Regions from separate parts of the Nitratireductor sp. J20-h4 genome, predicted to be linked through region 1. Evidence: predicted binding sites of a transcription regulator. Region 1 holds the regulator's gene; each other region holds the start of a gene.

Region 1 (5,613 bases):
ATCGACGTCGTCGAACTGCGCGCCCGCGTCGGCATGGTGTTTCAGAAACCGAACCCGTTTCCCAAGTCGATCTACGAGAACGTCGCCTATGGTCCGCGCATTCACGGCCTGACCAGGAACAAGGCGGAGCTCGACCAAGTGGTGGAATCGAGCCTGCGCAAGGCTGCGCTCTGGGACGAGGTCAAGGACAGGCTGCAGGAGCCGGGAACCGGGCTTTCCGGCGGCCAGCAGCAGCGCCTGTGCATCGCCCGCGCCATCGCCGTGTCGCCCGAGGTCATCCTGATGGACGAGCCGTGTTCGGCGCTCGACCCGATCGCCACGGCCAAGGTCGAGGAGCTGATCGACGAACTCAGGCAGAACTACACCATCGTGATCGTGACCCATTCCATGCAGCAGGCCGCCCGCGTCTCGCAGCGCACGGCGATGTTCCATCTCGGCTATCTGGTCGAGGAAGGGGCGACCGACAAGATGTTCACGAATCCCGACGACAAGCGCACGCAGGACTACATCACCGGCCGGTTCGGCTGACCCGGCGCTTGCGCGTTTTTTCGAATGCAAGGATGAACCGATGGGCGAACATATCGTCACTTCTTTCGGCGAGGAGTTGGAAGGCGTCGACCGCCTGATCCGCGAGATGGGCGACCTTGCGGGGACGATGGTCGCCGACGCCACGCGGTCGCTGTTGTCGTCGGACAATCCGCTGGCGCAGCGGGTCGTGTCCGACGATACGATCATGGACGCCAAGCAGCGCGAGCTCGACGAGCGGGCGATCACGCTGATCGCCCGGCGCCAGCCGATGGCGCAGGATCTGCGCGCGGTGATCGGCGCGATCCGCATGGCGGGCGATCTGGAACGGATCGGCGATCTTGCCAAGAACATCGCCAAGCGTGTCGGGGCCGTCGGCCAGACGACCACCCCGAAAAGCCTGTCGCAGTCGATCGAATCGATGGCGGAGATGGTGCATGCCCAGGCTTCGGGCATCGTCGACCGCTATGTCGCGCGCGACGCCGCGGCGCTCAAGGATCTCAGGGCCGGGGACGAGAAGATCGACATCAAATACACCGCCATCTTCCGCGAACTGCTGACCTATATGATGGAAGATCCGCGCAACATCACCGCCTGCACGCATTTGTTGTTCTGTGCCAAGAACCTCGAGCGCATCGGCGATCATGCGACCAATATCGCCGAGAACGCCTATTATGTGATGACCGGCGAACAACTCCCCATCAACCGGCCGAAGCTCGACGAAACAGCCGTTTCGAGCGCGGCTTCCGAAGCCTGACGGGGTGTCGACTTGGCGATGAACGCTGCGAAGATCATGGTCGTGGAGGATGAGGAGCCGTTATGCGTGCTGCTCAAATACAATCTTGAGGCGGAGGGCTATCAGGTCGAGGTGATCACCCGCGGCGACGAGGCGGAACTGCGCCTGCAGGAAAGCGTGCCCGATCTTCTGGTGCTCGACTGGATGGTCCCGGCGGTATCGGGCATCGAACTGTGCCGGCGGCTGCGCATGCGGCCCGAGACCGAGCGCCTGCCGGTGATCATGCTGACGGCGCGGGGCGAGGAAAGCGACCGCGTGCGCGGCCTGTCGACCGGCGCCGACGACTATCTCGTCAAGCCGTTCTCGACGCCGGAGTTCATCGCGCGCGTGCGCGCGTTGCTGCGACGCGCCAAGCCCGAAGTGCTGTCGAGCGTCTTGAAAGTCGGCGACATCATGCTCGACCGTGAGGCGCACCGCGTCTATCGTGGCAAGAGCGAGATCCGTCTCGGCCCGACGGAGTTCCGGCTGCTGGAATTCTTGATGCAGCATCCAGGCCGCGTGTTCTCGCGCAGCCAGTTGCTCGACAATGTGTGGGGCGAGACGATCTATATCGACGAACGCACGGTCGACGTGCATGTCGGTCGGTTGCGCAAGGCTGTCAATGTCGGCCGGCTGCCCGATGTCATCCGCACCATTCGCGGGGCGGGCTACGCGATCAAGGACGGTTAGAACCGATGGATCGCGGCGTTATTGTGCGCCGCTCGCCTTCCAGCTGTCGGCGTCCGGTGTGTCGGGCGGATACCAGTAGCGCGCCGCGTCGGTCTCGCGCGCAATCAGCACAAAATTGTTGGCGAACACCCGGTAAGGCGCGCTCCATTCGCCGTCCGGCCACTTGACGCGCACCTGGGCCCGTTCGGCGGTGCCCAGCCCGACATGGACGAAACCGGCATGGCCGGAGGCGTGGCCGCCGCCGACCTGAACGGTGCGGTTATAGGTGTTGTTGCCGGCCTTGACCGAAATGAGCGCGCCAACGGCGTGGCGGTTGGGTTCCGGCTGGCTGAGCTCCACGGCCAGGAAATTGCCCATCGGCCTTGTGCCGAACGCCGTCCTGGCGCCGCGATTGCGAAACAGCGACAGGTTCTGCTCGCGATTGACGACGATGAGGTCGAGCATGCCGTCTGCGTTGAAATCGGTGACGATCGCGCCGCGCCCCTTGGTCGGCCGGTCGATACCGGCCAGGTGACCGGCCTCCACGAAGGTGCCGTCCCATTGGCCCAATAGCAGGTTGTCGGGATCGACCGCGGCGAAGTCGGGCATGCGCTCGACATTGCCCTTGGCGATAAAGAGATCGAGCAGGCCGTCATTGTTGAGGTCGGCGAATTCGGAATGCCAGCCGGTCGACGGTTTCAGATCGTCGCTGGCGTAGGGGCGGTGGGCGGTCGCGCCCTTTTCGAAGGCGATGTCGACATAGGCGGGCTCGTCATCGGCGGCCTCTTGGGAGAGTTTTTGCAGCTTGGTGTCGCCCATCGAGGTCAGCGCGTATTCGGGAAAGCCGTCGCCGTCGAGGTCGCCCTCGGCGATGCCCATACCCCAGATCGTCAGGTGCTGCCAGCCTTCGGACTTGCGATAGGCGCGCGGCGGACGGCCGGGCTCGACGCGCCAGAGCTGTTCCTGGCCGCCGCGATAATAATGCCGGTCATTGGTGATGCGCAGCGCCGGCGTGCCCGAGCGGTTCCAGTCGGTGAACAGCATCGACAGCGCGCAATAACCCGGCCTGAGCGCACTGGCGGCGGCATAGTCTGGCCGGGGGCCGGCGCCCGGCCGGTAGAGCCGGTTGTCGTGGCAGGTGCCCCAGGGCGAGCCGGGCGCGCTGCGGTCGACATAATTGCCGAAGGCGAGCGTGGGAAAGCGCCGGCCGGCCTCCCAGCTTGCCGCGAAGGCCGTCGTCCAGGCGCGCGCCCCATCGAAGGCGAAGGCGCGATTGGCCTTTTCGAAAGCGCAGTCCGGTCCGCCCTTCAGGATCAGGTTCTCGCCGAGCCGCAGTAAGACGAGATCGCGGTGGCCGTCATCGTCGATATCGAGCGGATAGGCGCCGAGCACCTTGTCGAGATCGTCCGGCTCGAGGCCGAGCGGGACCTCGTCGAAACGCAGTGCGCCGCCGGCCGTGCTGCGGTTGCGGTAAAGCCGGGCCGGCTCGCGCCCGCCGGCCACGAACAAATCGGGCAGGCGGTCGCCGTCGCAGTCGAGGGCAGCCGCGCCGCCGCCGACGAAGAATTCCCACGGGCCGCGATAGGCGTGGACGAGCCCCGCCGCGCGCGCCTGCTCCTCCATCACCGGCACGTCGCCCGACGGATCGGGCAGCGCTTCGTCGGCGGCGAGCGGCGTCGACAAAAGCGTCGCGGCGGCCGCGATCCAGCACGCAAGACGCGGGAGGGCGCGCGAGCAGGCGGTCATGGCGTTACCCGCTCCGGCTCGATCACCAGGGTCTTCAGAAAGGCGATCAGGGCGCTGCGCTCGGTTTCGGCTAGCGCGAGGTAATTGTCGCGCGCCCGGCGTGCGTCGCCGCCATGGGCGCGGATCACGCTGTCGAGCGAAGGCAGGTCGTTGCGATGGCCGTAAGGATCGGTCGAGCCGACGCCCCACAGCTCGGCGGTCATGAAGACGCTGCGTTCCACGAAACGCTGGGCGAGCAGCTCGTTGCCGAGCACGGCGACCTGGCGGTCGGCGATCCGGTGGCGCTTCAGGTCGCCGAACAGCGGGACCATGACCTCGCCCTTGGCGTTGCGCGGCAGGCGTTTGGTCCATTCGAGCAGGGCAAGGTCGTAGATCGCGCCTTTCTCGACATCGCCCGCGCGCAGCGTGCCGGCCATGTCGTGGGGGCCGGGATCGGCGAATTCGAGCGAGGCCAGCGGCAGGAACGGCTTGTGGCAGGTCTCGCAGCCGATGGCGGCGAAAGTCGTCTCTCCGCGGGCGGCGGCCGCGCGCCATGCGGCCTCGTCGGGCACGGCGCGCACCGGCGCCGGCAGGCCGGCCTGCCAGGCGACGAGCGCCGACACGTCGCCGGCGCTGATCTCGTCGTCATGGCCGTCGCCGTCATGGTCGCGCTCGCCGGTCCAGCGTGCGCCGAAACGCTCTTGCGGCTGCATGCCGTGATGGTGGTTGAGCGCGTTGACGGTGAACTGGCGCAGCGACGTCATCACGCCCTTCTGGCTGAACGGCCTGACCGTCAGATCCGCGTCGACGCCGGTGATGCCCGCCATGTCGAGCACGCCGTCTGGATGGGCGGTGATCGTGCCGTAATCGATGCCCTTGGCGGCAAGCGCGCGGGTCGCCGGCGCGCCGGTTGCCCGCGCCTCGGCCAGCGCGGCCTTGCGGATCGCCTTCAGCTCGGCGGTGATCTCGCGCCCCAGAAGCTCGATCAGCCCGGCGCCGAACAAATGGTTGGTGCCGCGTTCGTTGGAGAATTGCGGATCGGTGGAATCGAAGTCGAAACTCTCGAACCCTTCCGAGACGAATACATTGGCGACGAAATCGCCGGCGCCGCCGGCAAGCGGCTGGTTGTGGCAGGACGAGCAGGCGTTGGAATCCATACCCGACGTCCGGGCAAAGGCTGTTTCGGGCGGCCGCTTGCGTTTGGTGGGGATGATGGCCTGGGTGGCGAGTGGCCGGCCGACGCCGTCAAGCGCGGTGAAACGGCCGGTGAACAGGTGCTGGCCCGCCGCGCGCAGTCGGGCAAGCGCGTCGCGGTCGAGTCGCCCGCCGAGCCGCGACTGATCGACGTGACGGGTGACGACGCGTTCGGCCCAGGGCTCCGTGCCGGTCGCCGGGCGTGCGGCAAGAAGGCCGGCGAGGGCGGCAAAGATGAGGCGCGTGAGGCCGCCGCGTTTCACGCCACCGCCTGCCCGAGGCGGTCTGCGGGCGAAGCCGCGCCGCGCGCGAAGATTTCCCGGTCGACGAAGGTCAGGGCGCGCATGGCGCAGCCGGCGCGGATCAGCGGCATCTCGTCGGGATCGGTGTAGAAGCTTGGGATGGGATGGTGCTGGCCGCCGGCGGTCTTGGCCAGCGCCTCCAGCAACGGTCCCTCGATCAGGTCGAAGGCGAGCGCGCCCTGACCGACGATCGCCACCGGCGCCGGATCGAGGATGGCGAACAGGCTGCCCAGGCCGAAGCCGATCGCCCGGCCGGCCGCATCGAAGGCGCGGCGCTCCGGCCCGTCGGCGGCGCGCGCGGCGGCCGCCAGAGCGGCGATGTCGTCATCGGCGATATCGGCCGCCGGAGGCGTATCCCCGCCGAGACCGCGGGCCGCGCGCCAGATCGCGTAGTTGCCTGCATAGGCCTCGATGCACCCACGT
Region 2 (5,613 bases), 770 kb from region 1:
GGACGGCGAAAAGCTGCTTGCCTATGCACGCCGCATGCTGCGCCTCAATCGCGAGACGATCGCCGCCTTCGACGAGCGCAGCCTGGAAGGGCATGTGCGCATCGGCACGCCCGACGACTACGCCGACCGCTTCCTGCCCGAGATCATGGCCCGCTTCGCCCGCTCCAACCCACGGGTGGAACTGTCGGTCATCTGCGAACCGACGGTCAATCTGATCGAGCAGGTCAGGCGCGGCCTGCTCGATATCGCCCTGGTGACGCATGACGACGAAAAGGGCGCGGGCCAGGTCGTGCGGCGCGAGCCGCTATTGTGGGTCGCCTCGTCGAACCATTGCGTGCACGAAGAGGACATCCTGCCGCTGGCGGTCGGGCGGCCGTCCTGTCTGTGGCGCCGCGCCGCCATCGACGTGCTCGACCGCATGGAGCGCGACTATCGCATCCTGTTCACGAGCTGGTCCGCGACCGTCATCATCGCCTCCGTGCTGAGCGGACTGGCGGTGTCGGTGCTGCCCGAATGCGCACTGCGGCCCGGCATGCGGATTCTGGGCGAAAACGACGGGTTCGGAGTACTACCCGACTGCCGCATCGGCCTCATTCGCGGCCAGACGACACAGCCGGCGATCGTCGAGGCGCTGGCCCGCCACGTCTCCGAAAGCCTCGACAACATTTCCTTGCCGGCCGCCGGAGACGAGGCAGGCTTCGATTTCGCCACGCCGGCGCCGGGCCGCGCGCGCCACCAGCGGCCGGGCGTGCTCCCGGTCTGGTGACGCGGAAGCCTATTTTTCCTGGTCGACCAGGCCGCGCACGAACCAGCGCTGCAACAGCACCACCACCAGCACCGGCGGCGCCATGGCGAGCAGCGTCGTGGCCATGGTGAGGTTCCAGCGCGTGTCGGCATTGTCGGTCGGCAGGGTGCGGGCGACCCCGATCACCACCGTGGTCATGTCGGCCTGCGTCGTCACCAGCAGCGGCCACAAATACTGGTTCCAGCCATAGATGAACAGGATCACGAACAGCGCCGCGATCGAGGTGATCGACATCGGCAGCAGGATGTCGAAGAAGAACCGCATCGGGCTCGCCCCGTCGACCTTCGCCGCCTCGCACAGCCCGTCGGGCACGACGAGAAAGAACTGGCGAAACAGGAAGGTGGCGGTTGCCGACGCGATCAGCGGCAGGATCAGGCCGGAATAGGTGTCGAGCATGGAAAAGTTGAGCCCGATATCGATGCCCGCCAGCGAGATGATCGACGTCAGCGGCCGGGCGACATTGGCCACCACCTCGAAGGTCGGCACGATCCGCACCTCCACCGGCAGCATCAGCGTGATGAAGATCGCCCAGAACGCCACCATGCGGAAACGGAAGCGGAAATAGGTGATCGCGAACGCCGAAAGCAGTGAGATCACCAGCTTGCCGGCGGTGATGCCAAGCGCCATCACCGTCGAATTCAGCAATTGGCGCTGCAGGTCGTCCTTGGTCCAGGCCGCGCGCAGATTCTCCCACAGATAGGCGCCCGGCGGCGTCATGAGGTCGAGGCTTTGCGCGCTGTCGGGCTGCGAGGCAATCACGAACGCGTAGTAGACCGGCAGGAAGATCGCCACCAGACCGATCGCGAGGATCAGCCAGCATGCGGCGTCGAAACGGGGTGTATGTTCGATCATGATCCCATCAGGCGTAGTTGACGCGACGTTCGACGTAGCGGAATTGCAGGAATGTCAGCACGATCACGATCGCCATCAGCACGATCGACTGCGCGGCCGACGAGCCGTAGTCCTGCGCCTGGAACCCGTCCTTGTAGACCTTGTAGACCAGGATGCGGGTGGCGCCGCCGGGACCGCCCTCGGTGACGGCGTCGACGATGCCGAACGTGTCGAAAAAGGCGTAGATCACGTTCATGACCAGCAGGAAGAAGCTGGTTGCGCTCAACAGCGGCAGCACAATATCGCGCAGCCGCCGCAGCGGTCCGGCGCCGTCGATCGCGGCCGCCTCGATCAGGCTGCGCGGGATCATCTGCAGGCCAGCGAAGAAGAAGACGAAATTGTAGGAAACCTGTTTCCAGGCCGCCGCGGCGACGATCAGGACCATGGCATCGGTGCCGTCGAGCAGCGGATCCCAGTCGATCCCTAGTTCCCTGAGCGCAAGGGCAAGCACGCCGAAGGCCGGGTGAAACAGGAAAAGCCACAGCATGCCGGCGATTGCCGGTGCCACCGCATAGGGCCAGATGACAAGCGAGCGCAACACCATCGAGCCGTGCAACACGCGGTCGGCGGCCACCGCAAGCGCCAGTGCCAGACCCATCGCCGTTGCCGTGGTGGCGAGTGAAAAGACCAGCGTGACGCGGATGGAATCCCAGTATTCCGGCGATGTCACAAGATCGCGGAAATTGTCGAACCCGACGAAAATCATCGTGTTGAAGAACGGATCGGACAGGAAAAACGCCTGCACGATCCCCTCGCCCGCCGGCCAGAAGAAGAACACGGCCAGCACTGCGAGCTGCGGCGCCAGCAAGAGCCAGGGCAGCACGCGCCCCTTGAAGACGACCTTCTTGTCACGACCCGACATGAGTGATTCCGCAAATAGAGGAGGAACCGCCGCCGGGCCTGGAGCGACGCGGCGGCGGCGTGGAAACGGCGAGGCCGGACTGGTTACTCGACAGTCTTGGCGAACCGGCTCAGCAGCGGATTGCCGCGGCGCACCATGTCGTCGGCGGCCTCCTGGGCGCTCTTTTTCATCGACCAGACGTTTTCGAGTTCCTCGTTGATGATCTCGTCGACCTGGACCATGTAGCCAAGGCGAATGCCGCGCGTATTGTCGCTCGGCGCGCGCATCAGCTGCTTGATGGCGAGTTCCTGATGCGGAAACTCGTCGTAATAGCCCTTTTCCTTGGCCAGTTCGTAGGCGTCGACGGTGATCGGCACATAACCGGAATTCTGGTGCCAATCGTACTGCATCTCGGGACTGGCGAGGAAATTGAAGAAGGCGGCCGCGCCGTCATAGACGGGCTTGTCGAGCCCCTTCATCAGGAACAGGCCGGCGCCGCCGATCAAGGAGTTGCGCGGCGTCTCGTTGTCGGCCTCGACCGGCAGCAGCGTGGCGGAGAAGTCGAACTTGGCGTTCTGCGAGATGCCGCCAAACCCGGCCGAGCTTTCCAGCATCACCGCGCAGCGCTGATTGTAGAAAGCCTGATGCGCGCCGGTCCACTGGCGACCCTGATATTCGTAGAGCCCGTCCTTGATCCAGCCCTGGATACGGTCCAGGTGATCGACGAAACGGGTCTTGTTGAAGGTGAGTTCGGCGTCGGGACCCTGCATGCCGTTGGCCTTGGTGGCGAACGGCTGGTCCTCGACGAACGTGTAGTTCTTCAGGACCACCCATTCCTGCCACGACGAGGTCACCGGGCACGCGTAGCCGGCGTCCTTGAGCTTGCGCGCGGCCGCCTCCAGATCGTCCCAGCTCGCCGGCACCTCGGCGATGCCGGCCTTCTCGAACGCGTCGGCATTGTACCACATCAGCGGCGTGGAGGTGTTGAAGGGCATCGCCATCTGCTTGCCCTCGAACTGGTACATCGCCATCACCGGTTCGATGAAGCGCTCCCATTCGATCGTGTAGCCGGCGTCGGCCATCACCTGGTCGACCGGCACCACCGCATCGGAGAAGATCAGCGTCGGCACGGCCGGGCCGTGGACCTGGGCGATGGCCGGCTGCTTGCCCGCGCGCACCGCAGCGATCGTGGCGTTGATGGTGTCGTCATAGGTGCCCTTATAGGTCAGCACGATCTCGTAATCGTCCTGGCTGGCGTTGAACGCCTCGGCATAGCCGGCCAGCACCTTGCCGAGTTTGATGTCGGGCGAGAACGCGTGCCAGAAATGCACCTGGGTGGTTGCAAGCGCCGTGGTCGACGACAGCGCGAGCATCGCACCGGCGACGAAAAGGCCGATAGATCCGTTTTTCATGATTGGTTTGCTCCTGTTGCGGGGACGAAGGCACGCGTCGCGCGCTCTTGTCGAAAAAGGCGCCTTGCGGGGAAGGCCTGATAAGGATTAGTAAATTGCGATGACCGTTTTATGAAATTCGTTTATGACAAGCAGGTAACGCCGCGATGAATTTCACCCAGTTGCGCGCCTTCCGCGCCGTCGCCCAGACCGGCAGTTTTTCCCAGGCCGCCCAGCATCTGGGCGTCAGCCAGCCGGCGGTCACGGTGCAGATCAAGGGGCTTGAGGAAGCGCTTGGCGCGCTGTTGTTCCTGCGTGGCGGCGCGCGCGTGGAACTGACCGCTGAAGGCCGGCACCTGCTCGCCCTGGTGCCGCGCGTCCTGCATCTGCTCGAAGAGATGCAGCACAGCGTGGCCGCAACGCGCGCGCTGATGCGCGGCCAGCTGCGGGTCGGCGTTTCGACGCCGGCAACGATCCTCGGCCTGCTTGCGCTCTATTCCAGCCGCTACCCGGGCATCGACCTCGTGCTGCAGGATGGCAATACCAACGAGTTGATGGACGACCTCGACGGCAACCGGGTCGACGTCATCGTCACCTCGCAGCTTGCCTGCCGCAAACAGCTTTTCAACCTGCCGCTCGGACGCCAGGACCTCGTCCTCGTCGCCCGCTCCGATCACCCTCTGGCCGGAGAGGGCGAAATCGAGCCGCGAATGCTCGAGCGATGGCCGGTTTTGGTCCGCGAGGAACGGTCCGTCACCCGCGCCGTCTTCATGAACGCCATGCGCAAGGCCGGTATCAAGCCGCGCATTGCCGCCAGTCTCGGCAGTCGCGAAATGGTCAAGGAAGCGGCCGCGGCCGGCCTCGGCCTCGGCGTGGTCTTCGACGGCGAGGTCGGCCGGGACGCCCGGCTGTCGATGCTGCGCCTGAAGGTCGACGCCGATCTCGGCACCGAGGTCTATCTGAGCTGCCGTCCAGAACTGGCCGAACTGGGATCGGTCGGCGCGCTCGTCCGCCTTGCCCGCGAAGAGATCGCCGGCAAGACGTGAGCTAGTCCCCGCGCGCGAACAATTTGTGCGCCATCACGCCGACACCCGCCTCGACCGCCTCGCAGGCGTCCAGCACCATATCCTCGCGGAAGCGCCGCCCGACAATCTGCACACCGATGGGCAGGCCGCCATGGAAACCGGCGGCGATATTGCCGGCCGGCAGGCCCATGAAATTCATCGCGAAGGAATAATGCGCCTTGCCGAGCACCTCCATCGCGCCGTCGACGCCTTCGGCGTCGCGGTTCCAGCCGAACACCGGCCCGGTCAGGAACGGGGTCAGCACCAGCGGATAGTCTTGCATGAACAGTAGCCATTGACGCGTGAAGTGAGCCCGCTTGGCCATCGCCTCCAGCAGTTCCACACCCTCGAACGGCGCGAACAGCGAAAAATAGTCCTTGAAGATGCGCTTGATCGTGTCGCTGCCATATTTTTCGATATCCGCCCCCATCAGCGCGTGCACCTCGCCCATCAACGCGCGGTAGCCGATTTCGCCGCATTCGCGTACCAGCGGCGGGTCGATCTCCACGATCTCGTAACCGGCGTCGGCCAGGCAGTCGGCCGCCTTCATGATCGCCGCCTCGACGGCGGGATGCAGATCGAACTCGAACGTATCGCGCGTGACCGCGACGCGCAGCGGCC
Region 3 (5,613 bases), 460 kb from region 1:
GCGAGCTCGCCTCGCGGCGGCGCCTCCATACCGTCCTCGGTCTGGGCCTGCTTCTTGCCGCCATGGCCGGTTCGCTCTGGTTCGCCAACGAGACCAACGCCGGCAAGTTCTTCGACCGGCTGCCTCATTTCTTCGATTTCGTCGGCATGCTGATTCCGCGCGACGGCTGGGAAGTCTGGCGCGCGCTGTTCGACCTGCCTTCGCCCTATGACGACGGCAGCCTGAAGTTCAACTATGCTGAGGGACGCGTCTATCTGACCGAGACGCTCTACATGCCGGAATATGTCTACAAGATGATCGAGACGCTGAACATCGCGCTCGTGGCGACGTTGATCGGCTTCGGTCTCGGTTTCGTTCTGTGTTTTCTGGCCGCGCGCAATCTGACGGCGAATCGCTGGCTGCGATTCTTCGTGCGCCGCTTCATGGAGATTTTGCGCGCGTTCCCCGAAATCGTGATCGCCGGCTTCTTCCTGGCCATTTTTTCGCTCGGCGTGGTTCCTGCCATCATCGCCGTTTCCATCCACACTATCGGCGCGCTCGGCAAGATGTTCTTCGAAGTCGTCGAAAACGCCGACATGCGCCCCGAGGAAGGCTTGCGCGCCTCCGGCGGCAATTGGATCGAACGGGTCTGGTTCGCGATCGTGCCGCAGGTCATGCCCAACTTCCTGAGCTACGCCCTGCTGCGCTTCGAGATCAATGTGCGCGCCTCCACCATTATCGGCGCGGTCGGCGGCGGCGGCATCGGCGAGGCGTTGCGGCTGTCGATCAGCCGCGGGCACGAGGCCAAGACGCTGGCGATCATTCTTCTCCTTTTTACCACCATCGTTGCCGTCGACCAGCTTTCCGCCTGGCTGCGCAAGCGGCTCGTCGGCGCGCAGGCGTTTGAATTCGGACGGGGAGGCTAGATCGATGAGCGTACTCGACACCGCCGCGATCAACGCCGTTGTCGCCCGCCACCCGGCGGTTTTCTCCCGCTCGCTTGCCGGGCGCCTGACCGGCTGGCTGGTCGCCGCCGGCACAATGGCCTATCTCGTCTTCGCCTGGTGGCTGTTTTCGATCGGCGCGGTCGTCGCCAACGGCAACTGGTCGATCGCCGGCAGCTATCTCGCCGACTGGGTCTCCTACGAGGTCAGGCCGAACATCGCGTTTTCGCAAAACCATCTCGAGATCTCCTATCCGCGGTTTTCACCGCTGGGTGCGAACCCGGACCCCGACTGGGTCGAGATCGAAGAGGCCGTGGTGGACAAAAGGCTCGCCGGCACAACCGGCGCGTCAGGCGGCGGTGTGAAGAGTTCGTCCGGCAGCTTTCTCGGCACGGTCGGCGGCAAACCGGCGCCGACCGGCGATACCGTGACCGGCGGCGCGGCGCGCGACGTCGTCCCCGCCGAGATCGTGCGCGAGGAAGCGGCGGTGCGCGCGCTGGTGAGGATCGGCGGCGCGCGCATCGACATCGCGCCTGGAAAGGTCGTCGTCGCGCGCGGCGCCGACATGCTGATCGCCGACATCGAGCCGGATCGGGCCGTCACCGTTCGCGGCGCCCTGCCGGGCTGGGCCAGCCAGCGCGGCCCCGGCGACAAGATCGTGGTTTCGCTTGGCTTTCCCGGCCGCGTCGAGATCGAGAACGACGAGGTCAAGATAAGGCATCGCTTCTGGGGATGGGAAAACTTCTTTTTCGACACGCGTTCGCCCTTCTGGGGCAAATCCTTCGGCGCGGTGGCGGCCTTGCTGGTTTCCGGCGAGCGCGTCGACCCACAAATGTCGAACGCGGCGCGGGCCTGGACCGATTTCTTGCATAACGCCGAATGGCAGCATGGCGACGTCTGGCTGAAACTGCTCCAGACCATCGTCATGGCCTTTGTCGGCACGGTATTCGCGTCGCTGCTTGCCTTTCCGCTTGCCTTCATGGCCGCCCGCAACATCACCTCGAACCGGCTCGTCAATCAGCTGCTCAAGCGCCTGTTCGATTTCCTGCGTTCGGTCGATATGCTGATCTGGGCCCTGTTTTTCACCCGCGCCTTCGGACCGGGGCCGCTGGCGGGCATGTCGGCCATCTTCTTCACCGACACCGGCACCTTCGGCAAACTCTACTCCGAGGCGCTGGAGAACATCGACGACAAGCAGCGCGAGGGCGTGCGGTCGGTCGGGGCCGCCCCGGCGCTGGTCCAGCGTTTCGGCGTGGTGCCGCAGGTCCTGCCGGTGTTTCTGAGCCAGTCGCTCTATTTCTGGGAATCGAACACCCGTTCGGCCACCATCATCGGCGCGGTCGGCGCCGGCGGCATCGGCCTGAAGCTGTGGGAAGCGATGCGCACCAATCAGGACTGGGAAAACGTCGCCTATATGGTGCTGCTGATCCTGATCGTGGTGTTTGTGTTCGACGCGATCTCGAGCTTCCTGCGCCAGCGCCTCATCCAGCCGGCGGGCGCCCGCTGACATGCGCGCCGGCCGGTTCCGGAGCCCCTGCGCCGAAACGGCCTGTTTCGGGGCCTGGGCCAGGCTGATAGTATTCGATGATCGGGGCAGGGCCGCGCAGCGCCAATCGAGACCGGCGCGCTGGCCGCTGTCGCCGGGGGCGAATTTTCGTCAAACTGTCACGCAAATCACCTAATGGATCGCGCCTGGCAAGGATTGATGCATGCGTTACGCTGTTTATTTCACGCCGCCGCAGGACGCGGCGCTGACCCGCGCGGCGTCGTCCTGGCTCGGACGTGACGCCTTTTCCGGCGCGCCGGTCGCCCCGGCGCGTGCCGGCGCGCTGTCGGCGGCCGAACTCGCCTTTCACACCGCCTCGGCGCGGCGTTACGGTTTCCATGCAACGCTGAAGGCGCCGTTCGTGCTCGCTCCCGGCAAAACCGAGGCCGAACTTGTCGACGCCGCTGCCGCCTTTGCCGGCGAATGCGCGCCGGTGCGGTTGCCGCGTCTGGTCGCGCGCCAGCTCGACGGGTTCTTCGCCCTCGTGCCGGCCGAACGTCACCCGCCGCTCGACGCGCTGGCCGGCGCCGTCGTGCGCGCCTTCGAGCCGTTCCGCGCGCCCTTGGCCGACGGGGATATCGCCAGGCGCAATCCGGCCGCCATGACGCCGGCCCAGGTCAAGAACCTGCACCAATGGGGATATCCCTATGTGTTCGAGGAATTTCGCTTCCACATGACGCTGACCGGCCGGGCCACGGGACGCGAGGCCGAGCGCCTGGCATCGGCGATCGACGACCATTTTGCGCCGTTTTTGTCCGCGCCCCTCGAAATCGCCTCGATTGCGCTGTTTGTCGAGCCCGAGCCCGGCGCGCCCTTCACCGTGCGCGCCTTCCACCCCATAGGCCGCCACGACCAAAGAAAGACCGCCTGAGATGAGTGCCGAAACCATTCTGTCCAATGCCCGCATCGTTCTGGCCGACGAGATCGTCCACGGCGCGGTGGCGATCCGCGACGGCAAGATCGCCGACATCCGCGCCGGCGGCGCGACGCATGGCGAGGATTTTGGCGGCGATTATCTCATCCCCGGGCTGGTCGAGCTTCACACCGACCATCTCGAGGGCCACTACGCGCCGCGGCCGAAGGTGCGCTGGAACCCGCTCGCCGCCGTGCTGGCGCATGACGCCCAGGTTGCGACCTCCGGCATCACCACGGTCTTCGATGCGTTGCGGATCGGTCTCGACGAGGATTCCGACATCGCCGCCAAGGACATGCGAAAGCTGGCCGACGCGATCGAGGACGGCGTGCGCGGCGACCGGTTGCGCGCCGACCATTTCATCCATCTGCGCTGCGAGGTCTCCTCCGACGATTGCGTCGACAGTTTCGGCCTTTACGACGGCGACGACCGCGTGCGGCTGGTGTCGCTGATGGACCACGCGCCGGGCCAGCGCCAGTTCGTCGACCTGGAGACCTACGCCAATTATTACAAACGCAAGCTCAACCTGTCCGACGAGGCGTTCCGCGCATTCTGCGAAAAACGCATGGAGCAGTCGCAGCGCAATTCGCGCCGTCAGCGCGAGGCGATCGCCGCCGCCTGCCGCGACCGCGGCATCGTGCTTGCCAGCCACGACGACGCCACCGAGGCCCATGTCGGCGAAGCCGTCGAGCAGGGCATCCGCGTCGCCGAGTTTCCGACCACGATGACGGCGGCCGCTGCGTCGAAAAAGGCCGGAATGGGTGTGTTGATGGGCGCGCCCAACGTCGTGCGCGGCGGCTCGCATTCGGGCAACGTATCGGCGCGCCAGTTGGCCGAGAACGACTGCCTCGACATCCTGTCGTCCGATTACATCCCGTTCAGCCTGATCCAGTCGGCCTTTTTCCTCGGCGAGGTCGTCGACGGCATCTCGCTGCCGCGCGCCGTCGCCATGGTGTCGAAAAATCCGGCCGATGCCACCGGTCTGACCGACCGCGGCGAGATCGCCGTCGGCAAACGCGCCGATCTGGTGCGCGTGCGCGTCGACGAGCACATTCCCGTCGTCCGCTCGGTGTGGCGCGAAGGCCGCCGCGTGGCATGACCGACGCCTCGACAGTACTTCGTGCCCGTCTCGATCCGCGCGCGCGCCAGGGTGCCTTCGTTGCCGTGGTCGGACCCAGCGGCGCCGGCAAGGACACGCTGATGTCTTATGCGCGCGGCCGGCTCTCCGGCGCAAGCGGGCATGCGGTCCATTTCGTGCGTCGGGTGATCACCCGCGCGCCGGACGGCGGCACGGAGGACCACGACACGCTGTCTGCAGAGGCCTTTGTGGAGGCCGAGGCCAACGGCGCCTTCGCCCTGTCCTGGAGCGCGCATGGCCTGCATTACGGCCTGCCGGCCGTCGTCGACGACAAGATCGCCGCCGGCGCCACGGTCGTCGCCAATCTGTCGCGGACCGCGATTCCGGCGCTCAGGGCGCGTTATCGCAACGTCAGCGTCGTTTTCGTCACCGCCGCGCCCGCGATCCGGGCTGCCAGACTGGCGTCGCGCGGCCGCGAGACACAGGAAGAGATCCTGGCGCGCCTGTCGCGCGCGGCGGCCGGCGAGGACGAAATTCCCGCGCCGGTGACCGTCATTCAAAACGACGACACGCTCGAGGCCGGCGGCGCAGCACTTGTGGCGGCGATCCGCATGGCCGGCGAGTTGGCGCGGGCGCCGCTGGATTTGTAGCCGCCATGTGCGGTCACGCGCCGGCCTTTGCCGTTTCTCAGCCGTCGAGACGCAGGACGTGATTGTCCCAGACGAGATCGACATGTTCCGGCTTGCCGTTTGCCGGGCGGATGGCGCCGGTGCCGGCGGTGGCGAAAAAACCGTCCGCCTGCGCGGCGAGCCCGCACACTTCCTCGAGGCGCTGCCGCCCCACGAGCTCTCCGCTGGCGGCATCGAACGTCGCCAGCAGATTGCCGCGTGGCGAGGTGACGGCGACGCTGTCGGCGGTCGGGTTGCAGGCGACCGAGCCGACATAATTGCCGAACCCCGCCCAGGCCTCGCCTGGAAGATCGAGCAGCCTGATCGCCTCGCCCGGCCTGGCGAGGCCGACCAGCGGCGGCACGTCGCCGCGCGGGCCCTGATATTGGCAGCCGAACCAGCACCGCCCGCTACCGTCGACCGCCATGTGGCGGATTGAAAGCTGGTACAGATCGGCGGCAAGGCGATGGGTTTCGACCAGCGTG
Region 4 (5,613 bases), 1.2 Mb from region 1:
GGCCGCCTTCTCCTCACGCTTGCGCTTGACGTCGGTCAGCCGTTCCAGATCGCGGTCGACCGGAGGTTGGGCGGCGTCGATGCGCGCAATCAGGCTGGCGACCAGTTCGCGCTCGAAACCGCTATCGGCGAGCCGGAAATAGGCCCAGGAGCCCTCCTGGTAGCGCTCGATCAGCCCCTCATCGAGCAGAAGCTTGAGATGGCGGGAGACGCGCGGCTGCGACTGGCCGAGCACCTCGGTGACGTCCGAGACGGTCAGATCGCCGCGCGACAGCAAAAACAGAATCCGCATGCGGCTGGATTCGGCCGCCGCCTTCAAGGTATCTACCAGCAGATTGAGGTCGATCTGGCTGCGTGACAGCATCCAAGCCTCCAAATGATATAAACATATCTTTATATCGATTTCGGGATCGGCGCAAGGCTGGTGTCGTAGATGGGCCAGAAAATGGCGCAGGATCCGTTTTGCGGCGCAACCGGCAGCCGGATCGGCAAAAAAGGCGAGGAACACCATGCAGCGCGACGGCGAGACCGCTCTTGAGTTCGACCCGAAGGATCTAAAGCCCGACGCCGGCGTGGTCTTCATCGGCCGGATCGCCTCGCCCTGGACGGAGCGCGGCGAATGCCCGCGCAACATGGCGAGCGCGCGCGAGGCCGGCCGCGGCGCCCGGATCGAGATCGACGCGCCCTACCGGCCCGGCCTGTCGGGCCTGGAGGAGTTCAGCCATATCGCGATCTTGACCTGGCTCGACCGCGCGCCGCGCAACCTGATCCGGCAGATGCCGCGCCATGTCGAGGCGCCGCGCGGCGTGTTTTCGCTGCGCTCGCCGGCGCGGCCCAATCCCGTCGGCCTGCACGTGGCGCGCATCACGGCGCTCGACCAGGCGGCGGGGCTGATCGAGATCGACGCCATCGACGTGCTCGACGGCACGCCGGTGATCGACCTAAAACCCTATTTCGCCAGCATCGACGCCGTTGCCGATGCGCGCAGCCGGCGCGACAGCGACAAGCCATGATCGCGCGCACCGGCCGCCAGCGCGCCATCGCCAAGGCGCTGACGCTACTCCTGCCGGCCGCGCCCTATGCCGACATCGAAAAAATCCGTGCCGAAGCGCTGGCGCCGCATCTGAAGAGCCTGCCGGCCTCGCTTGCGGTGTGGCTTGCCGCCGTCGCGCATGTGCGCCATGAGCATTCCGCCTACGAGACGCTGCTGGCCGAAGGCTACGACCGCGACTCGGCCCGCTTCTTCGTCATCGACGAGATCAACCGGACCCTGACGGCGTGGCGGGCCACCCGGCTGCTCGATCCCGACGACACCGACGCCTAGAACCGGTAGGGGACCGTTTCGATGCGCTGGTTGCCCGTGGCGTTGCTGTGCCGTGCGGCGCCGGATGGCCGGGTGACGACCGCGTGAACGGCGTAACCGCGAAAAAGCGAATCGAAGCGGAGGCTTGCGCCAAAACGTTGAGATTCCGATTCCAGCACTTCGCGCAGGCCGTCGCGCGGCGCGACGTGGAAGCGCGCCAGCCAGGCGCGCAGCATCGAGCCGAACCAGCGCGGCAGCCGTTCCTGGCCGCCGAAATCGACGATGTGCAGCGATCCGCCCGGCGCCAGGCATGCGAGGCCGGCGGCGACGGTGCGCTCCCAGCCCGGGATCATCGACAGCGCGTAGGAGACGAAGACGCGGTCGAATTTCTGGCGGCCGAACAGGGTTTCGGCGTCGAAGCCCGTGGCGTCGGCGCGGGCGAGCCGGGTGCGACCGCCAAGGCCCCGGCGGGCGATGGTCCGATGCGCGGTCGCCAGCATTGCGTGCGAAATGTCGAGGCCGAACAGGCGGGCATGCGGATAGCGGCTCGCGACCCGGACGAGGTTGCGGCCGGTGCCGCAGCCCAGCTCCAGAACGCTGCCGCCGTCGGGCACCTCGAGCGCGTCGACCAGCCGGTCGCGGCCGAGCAGATAAAATTTGCGGGTCAGGTCGTAGACATGCCGCTGGAAACGGTAATTGGCGTCCATCAGCGCGGCGTGATCGCCGCCACGTGCGCCGGCCGTCATCGATCCGCGCGCACGTAGAGATGGAAGCCGCCATAGATGGCCGAGCGGTCGCGCGCGCCAAGTTCCAGCGAGCGTTGCTGTTCGTAACGCCAGTGGCCGAGCGTTTCGGCCGCGACCCGGCCAGGCAGGATCGACGGCGCCGCGGCGGTGCGGAAAATGACACGCGCGCCGGGGGCGGCGGTGCGGGTGATTTCGGCCCACAAGGCGTTCAGTTGCCGGTCGTTCATCCAGTCCTGCGCGTCGAGCAGCACGTAGCGGTCGAGCGAGCCCGCCGGCTTGCCGGCCAGGAATTCGGTGAAGTTCACCCGGTGCACGGCGACGCGCCCGGCATGGGCGCGGATCGTGTCGAAATGCGCCTTGTCGAGATAGGTCGGCAGCACGGCTTCGCCCGGACGTGCGTAGCGACGGGCAAAGGCCTGCCAGGCGAAATAGTTCTCGGCGAGCGGAAAGTGGCAGGCGAGCTTGTCCAGCCGCGCCGCCAGCACCTCGGCCATGGTGCCGCTGCCGGCGCCGATCAGGCTGTCATATTGCGCAGGCGGAATGCCGAGGCCGAACAGCGACGCCTTTTTCGAGGTCGCCCAGCGGACCAGCGGCTTGTCGAACAGGGGGCGCAGCCGGTCGTCGAAAAAGGCTTTCTGCTGACGCGTGGTGCGCGCCGCCATGATCTCGGCCGGGTCGACGCCGTGCAGCCGGGCGACGCCGTGGCCGAGGGCGATGAACAGGCCGAGCAGGCCGGTGCGGTAGAAGTCGCGGGCAAAGACGGAGACGCGGCGCCGGCCGCGCCAGTCGCGCCCTTCCCAGTAGCGGCGGCTGGCGGCGTCGAGATGCGGGGCGATGAAACGGTCATAGGCGATCGGGTTGTGGCGATTGCCGGAGGCGCCGAAGAAACGATAAAAATCGCCGTGCGAGGGCAGGTGGGCGGCGGCCGTAAGCTTAAGCCGGTTGAGCGCGACATGGGCGCGGTTGAGATCGACGGCGTCGACATGGGCGGGCCGGCGCGTCAGATAGGCGAGCACGTTGCAGCCGCCCGACGCAATGGTCACCACCCGGTGGCGTTTGCACAGTTCCATCGCATCGATGTCGACGTCAGGGTCTTCCCAGATCTGCGGGTAGACCAGGCCGGAAAACAGCAGCGCGAACAGCCGCTCCGACATGCCGGCCCGGCTGAGCGCGCGATGCCGGTAGACGGCGTCGCCGATCGGGCGCGAGGCGGAAAGGCCGATCTCGGCCGAAAGGTCTGTCATGGCGCGGCTCCCGCTTTGCAAGGACGTCGGCATGCGGGTAGCCGAGCGCGATGACAGCGGCGTGACAGGCGAAGTCGCAGATTGCGGGTCGGGCGGTCGGGCGTGGAGCGGTCAGTCGTCGAATTCGGCGGAGCCCGCGAGCCGCCTGAGGATTTCGATCATCGCGGCGTTCCAGCCCATCGGGCCGGGCAGTTCGGTGCGGATGACACGCCCCTCGCGCTCGCCGTCGAGCTCGGCCAGCGGCGCGTGGGCGGGATTGGCCACGACGACGCCGTAATCGGCGGCTTCCAGCATCTCTCGATCCTCGTCGGCGTCGCCCAGGGCGACCAGCGGCCAATAGCGCCGGCCGTCGCGCTTTTCCACAAGCGCGCGCGCCGCGTTCATGCGTTCGGCCTTGGAGCCGCCGCGCGAGACGGTCAGGAACCGGCCGTTCCGTTCCGCGCACAGGCCGTGTCCGGCCAGATGCCGGCGCAAGGCGACGAGCTGGGTTTCGCAGCCGGTAAAAAGGCCCGGTTCGGAAAAACCGCGGCGCGCCGCCCGGGCGGCCTGGGCGCGGCCCATCCCGGTCAGGGCGGCGATGCGGCGGGTATCCATGTCGCCGAACCCGGCGAAACAGCCTTTCAGCCTTGCCGGCAGGGCGTCGAGACAGGCGCGAATCTCGTCGTAGCAGGCATCGGCCTCGGCAGGCCCGGCGGGGGCAGCCGGCCAGAAGACGCCGCCGCCATTTTCGACGATGGCCGGCGTATCGAGCTTGAGCTCGGCCAGGACCGGTCCGATCTCCGCCGCCGTCCTGTCGGTCGCCACCACCACCGGAACGGCGCGCGCGGCCAGGGCGGCGAGCGCCGGCAGGGCGGCATGATGGTCGCAGGTATCGGGCTCGAGAAGCGTTCCGCCCAGATCCGTAAAGACGATCATGGTTCTGGTTTAAAACGGATTTTCTTCCGATGGAAGCGATTCGCGGTCACGGATATTGTCCCGACAGGCAGACGACGTGATCATGGCGCGCCAGACGGGCGCGGCTTGCGAACGCCTTGCGCCTCGATCATCCTGCCGGCGGAGGTTCGCAACAATGTCCCGACATGATTTCGATCCGAAGACCGTTACCCCCGACGGTCGCCCGCCGGCGAAGGCCCGGCTTTTCGACGGCACGCGCCAAGGGCCCTATCGGGGCTCCGTGGAGGGGGAGGCTCTGGCTGCGCAGGTCACCGTGCTCACCTACGGCAACGATGAACCCGGCGTCGGTCCGGTGTTGCACGTCCATCCCTATGACGAGGTCTTCGTCGTCCAGCAGGGGCGGGCGCGGTTTTTCGTCGGCGAGGCGGTGATCGACGCCGGGGCCGGCGACACCGTGCTCGGCCCGGCCGGCGTGCCGCACCGCTTCGTCAATCTCGGGCCCGGACGGCTGCAGACGCTCGATATTCATCTCTCGCCGCGCTGGATCCAGACCGACCTGGAATAGGAGCGTGGGGATTCAGCCGCGGCCGAACCCGCCCGCCGTCGGGGTGGTCACGATCACCGCCTCGCCGGCCTTGATGACGGTCTGGTCGCAGGCTTTCAGCGTCTCCAGCGTGCCGTCGGCGCGGCGCACCTCGGTCCTGCCGACCTGGCCGTCGCCGCCGCCGTCCGCGCCGCGCGGCGGGCTTTGGCGGTGCGAGGACAGGATCGCGCATTCCATCTCCTCCAGGAAGCGGATGGTGCGGCGGGTGCCGTCGCCGGCATTCCATTTTCCGGTGCCGCCGGAGCCGGTGCGGATGTGGAAATCCTCCAGCAGTACGGGAAACCGCAATTCCAGCACTTCGGGGTCGGTCAGGCGCGAATTGGTCATGTGGGTATGCACGCCGGACGTGCCATCAAAGCCACGGCCGTCATTCATCCGCCCGGCCGGCGAGCCCGAACAGATGGTCTCGTAATATTGGTAGGTGGCGTTGCCGAAGGTCAGGTTGTTCATCGTGCCCTGGGCGTTGGCGAGCGCGCCCATGGCGGCGAACAGGGCGTTGGTGACGTGTTGGGAGGTCTCGACATTGCCGGCGACGACGGCCGCCGGATAGGCCGGCCGCAGCATGCATCCGTCCGGAATAATGATGTTGACCGGCCGCAGGCAGCCGGCATTCATCGGGATCTGATCCTCGACCATGACGCGGAAGGCATAAAGCACGGCCGCGCGGGCCACCGGTTCGGGGGCGTTGAAATTGTTGTTCTGCACCGGCGAGGTGCCGGTGAAGTCGACGGTCGCCTCGCGCTTTTGCCGGTCGACGGAGATTTTCACCCGGATCACCTGGCCGGTGTCGGTGGGATATTCGTATTCCGACACGTCGGGCAGC

Evidence for each region. The regulator PhoB, encoded in region 1, activates phosphate uptake and scavenging genes when phosphate is short. The targets are predictions, from matches to a motif close to TGTCATNNANCTGTCAT.
Region 2: ugpB (sn-glycerol-3-phosphate ABC transporter substrate-binding protein UgpB) is a predicted target of PhoB. The motif match lies at 4,050-4,066, and genes of this name have one in related genera.
Region 3: ACT2B0_RS19660 (DUF1045 domain-containing protein) is a predicted target of PhoB. The motif match lies at 2,576-2,592, and genes of this name have one in related genera.
Region 4: ACT2B0_RS11845 (BtaA family protein) is a predicted target of PhoB. The motif match lies at 3,343-3,359, and genes of this name have one in related genera.

What each region holds. Positions count from the first base shown of each region.
Region 1 covers NZ_CM165557.1:3,605,682-3,611,294, reverse strand. Annotated here, with positions in the region: gene pstB (phosphate ABC transporter ATP-binding protein PstB) at 1-528, shown strand, start outside; gene phoU (phosphate signaling complex protein PhoU) at 569-1,282, shown strand; gene phoB (phosphate regulon transcriptional regulator PhoB) at 1,301-1,990, shown strand; gene ACT2B0_RS17330 (FG-GAP repeat domain-containing protein) at 2,009-3,715, opposite strand; gene ACT2B0_RS17325 (cytochrome c family protein) at 3,712-5,151, opposite strand; gene ACT2B0_RS17320 (ROK family protein) at 5,148-5,613, opposite strand, start outside.
Region 2 covers NZ_CM165557.1:2,835,458-2,841,070, forward strand. Annotated here, with positions in the region: gene ACT2B0_RS13795 (LysR substrate-binding domain-containing protein) at 1-766, shown strand, start outside; gene ACT2B0_RS13800 (ABC transporter permease subunit) at 776-1,657, opposite strand; gene ugpA (sn-glycerol-3-phosphate ABC transporter permease UgpA) at 1,665-2,558, opposite strand; gene ugpB (sn-glycerol-3-phosphate ABC transporter substrate-binding protein UgpB) at 2,642-3,949, opposite strand; gene ACT2B0_RS13815 (LysR family transcriptional regulator) at 4,096-4,974, shown strand; gene ACT2B0_RS13820 (amidase family protein) at 4,976-5,613, opposite strand, start outside.
Region 3 covers NZ_CM165557.1:4,061,989-4,067,601, reverse strand. Annotated here, with positions in the region: gene phnE (phosphonate ABC transporter, permease protein PhnE) at 1-905, shown strand, start outside; gene phnE (phosphonate ABC transporter, permease protein PhnE) at 910-2,430, shown strand; gene ACT2B0_RS19660 (DUF1045 domain-containing protein) at 2,633-3,340, shown strand; gene ACT2B0_RS19655 (alpha-D-ribose 1-methylphosphonate 5-triphosphate diphosphatase) at 3,342-4,481, shown strand; gene phnN (phosphonate metabolism protein/1,5-bisphosphokinase (PRPP-forming) PhnN) at 4,478-5,110, shown strand; gene ACT2B0_RS19645 (DUF1513 domain-containing protein) at 5,148-5,613, opposite strand, start outside.
Region 4 covers NZ_CM165557.1:2,431,168-2,436,780, reverse strand. Annotated here, with positions in the region: gene ACT2B0_RS11865 (ArsR/SmtB family transcription factor) at 1-363, opposite strand, end outside; gene tsaA (tRNA (N6-threonylcarbamoyladenosine(37)-N6)-methyltransferase TrmO) at 509-1,012, shown strand; gene ACT2B0_RS11855 (DUF2293 domain-containing protein) at 1,009-1,323, shown strand; gene ACT2B0_RS11850 (class I SAM-dependent methyltransferase) at 1,320-2,048, opposite strand; gene ACT2B0_RS11845 (BtaA family protein) at 2,045-3,292, opposite strand; gene ACT2B0_RS11840 (HAD-IIB family hydrolase) at 3,404-4,207, opposite strand; gene ACT2B0_RS11835 (cupin domain-containing protein) at 4,362-4,751, shown strand; gene ACT2B0_RS11830 (hydantoinase B/oxoprolinase family protein) at 4,764-5,613, opposite strand, start outside.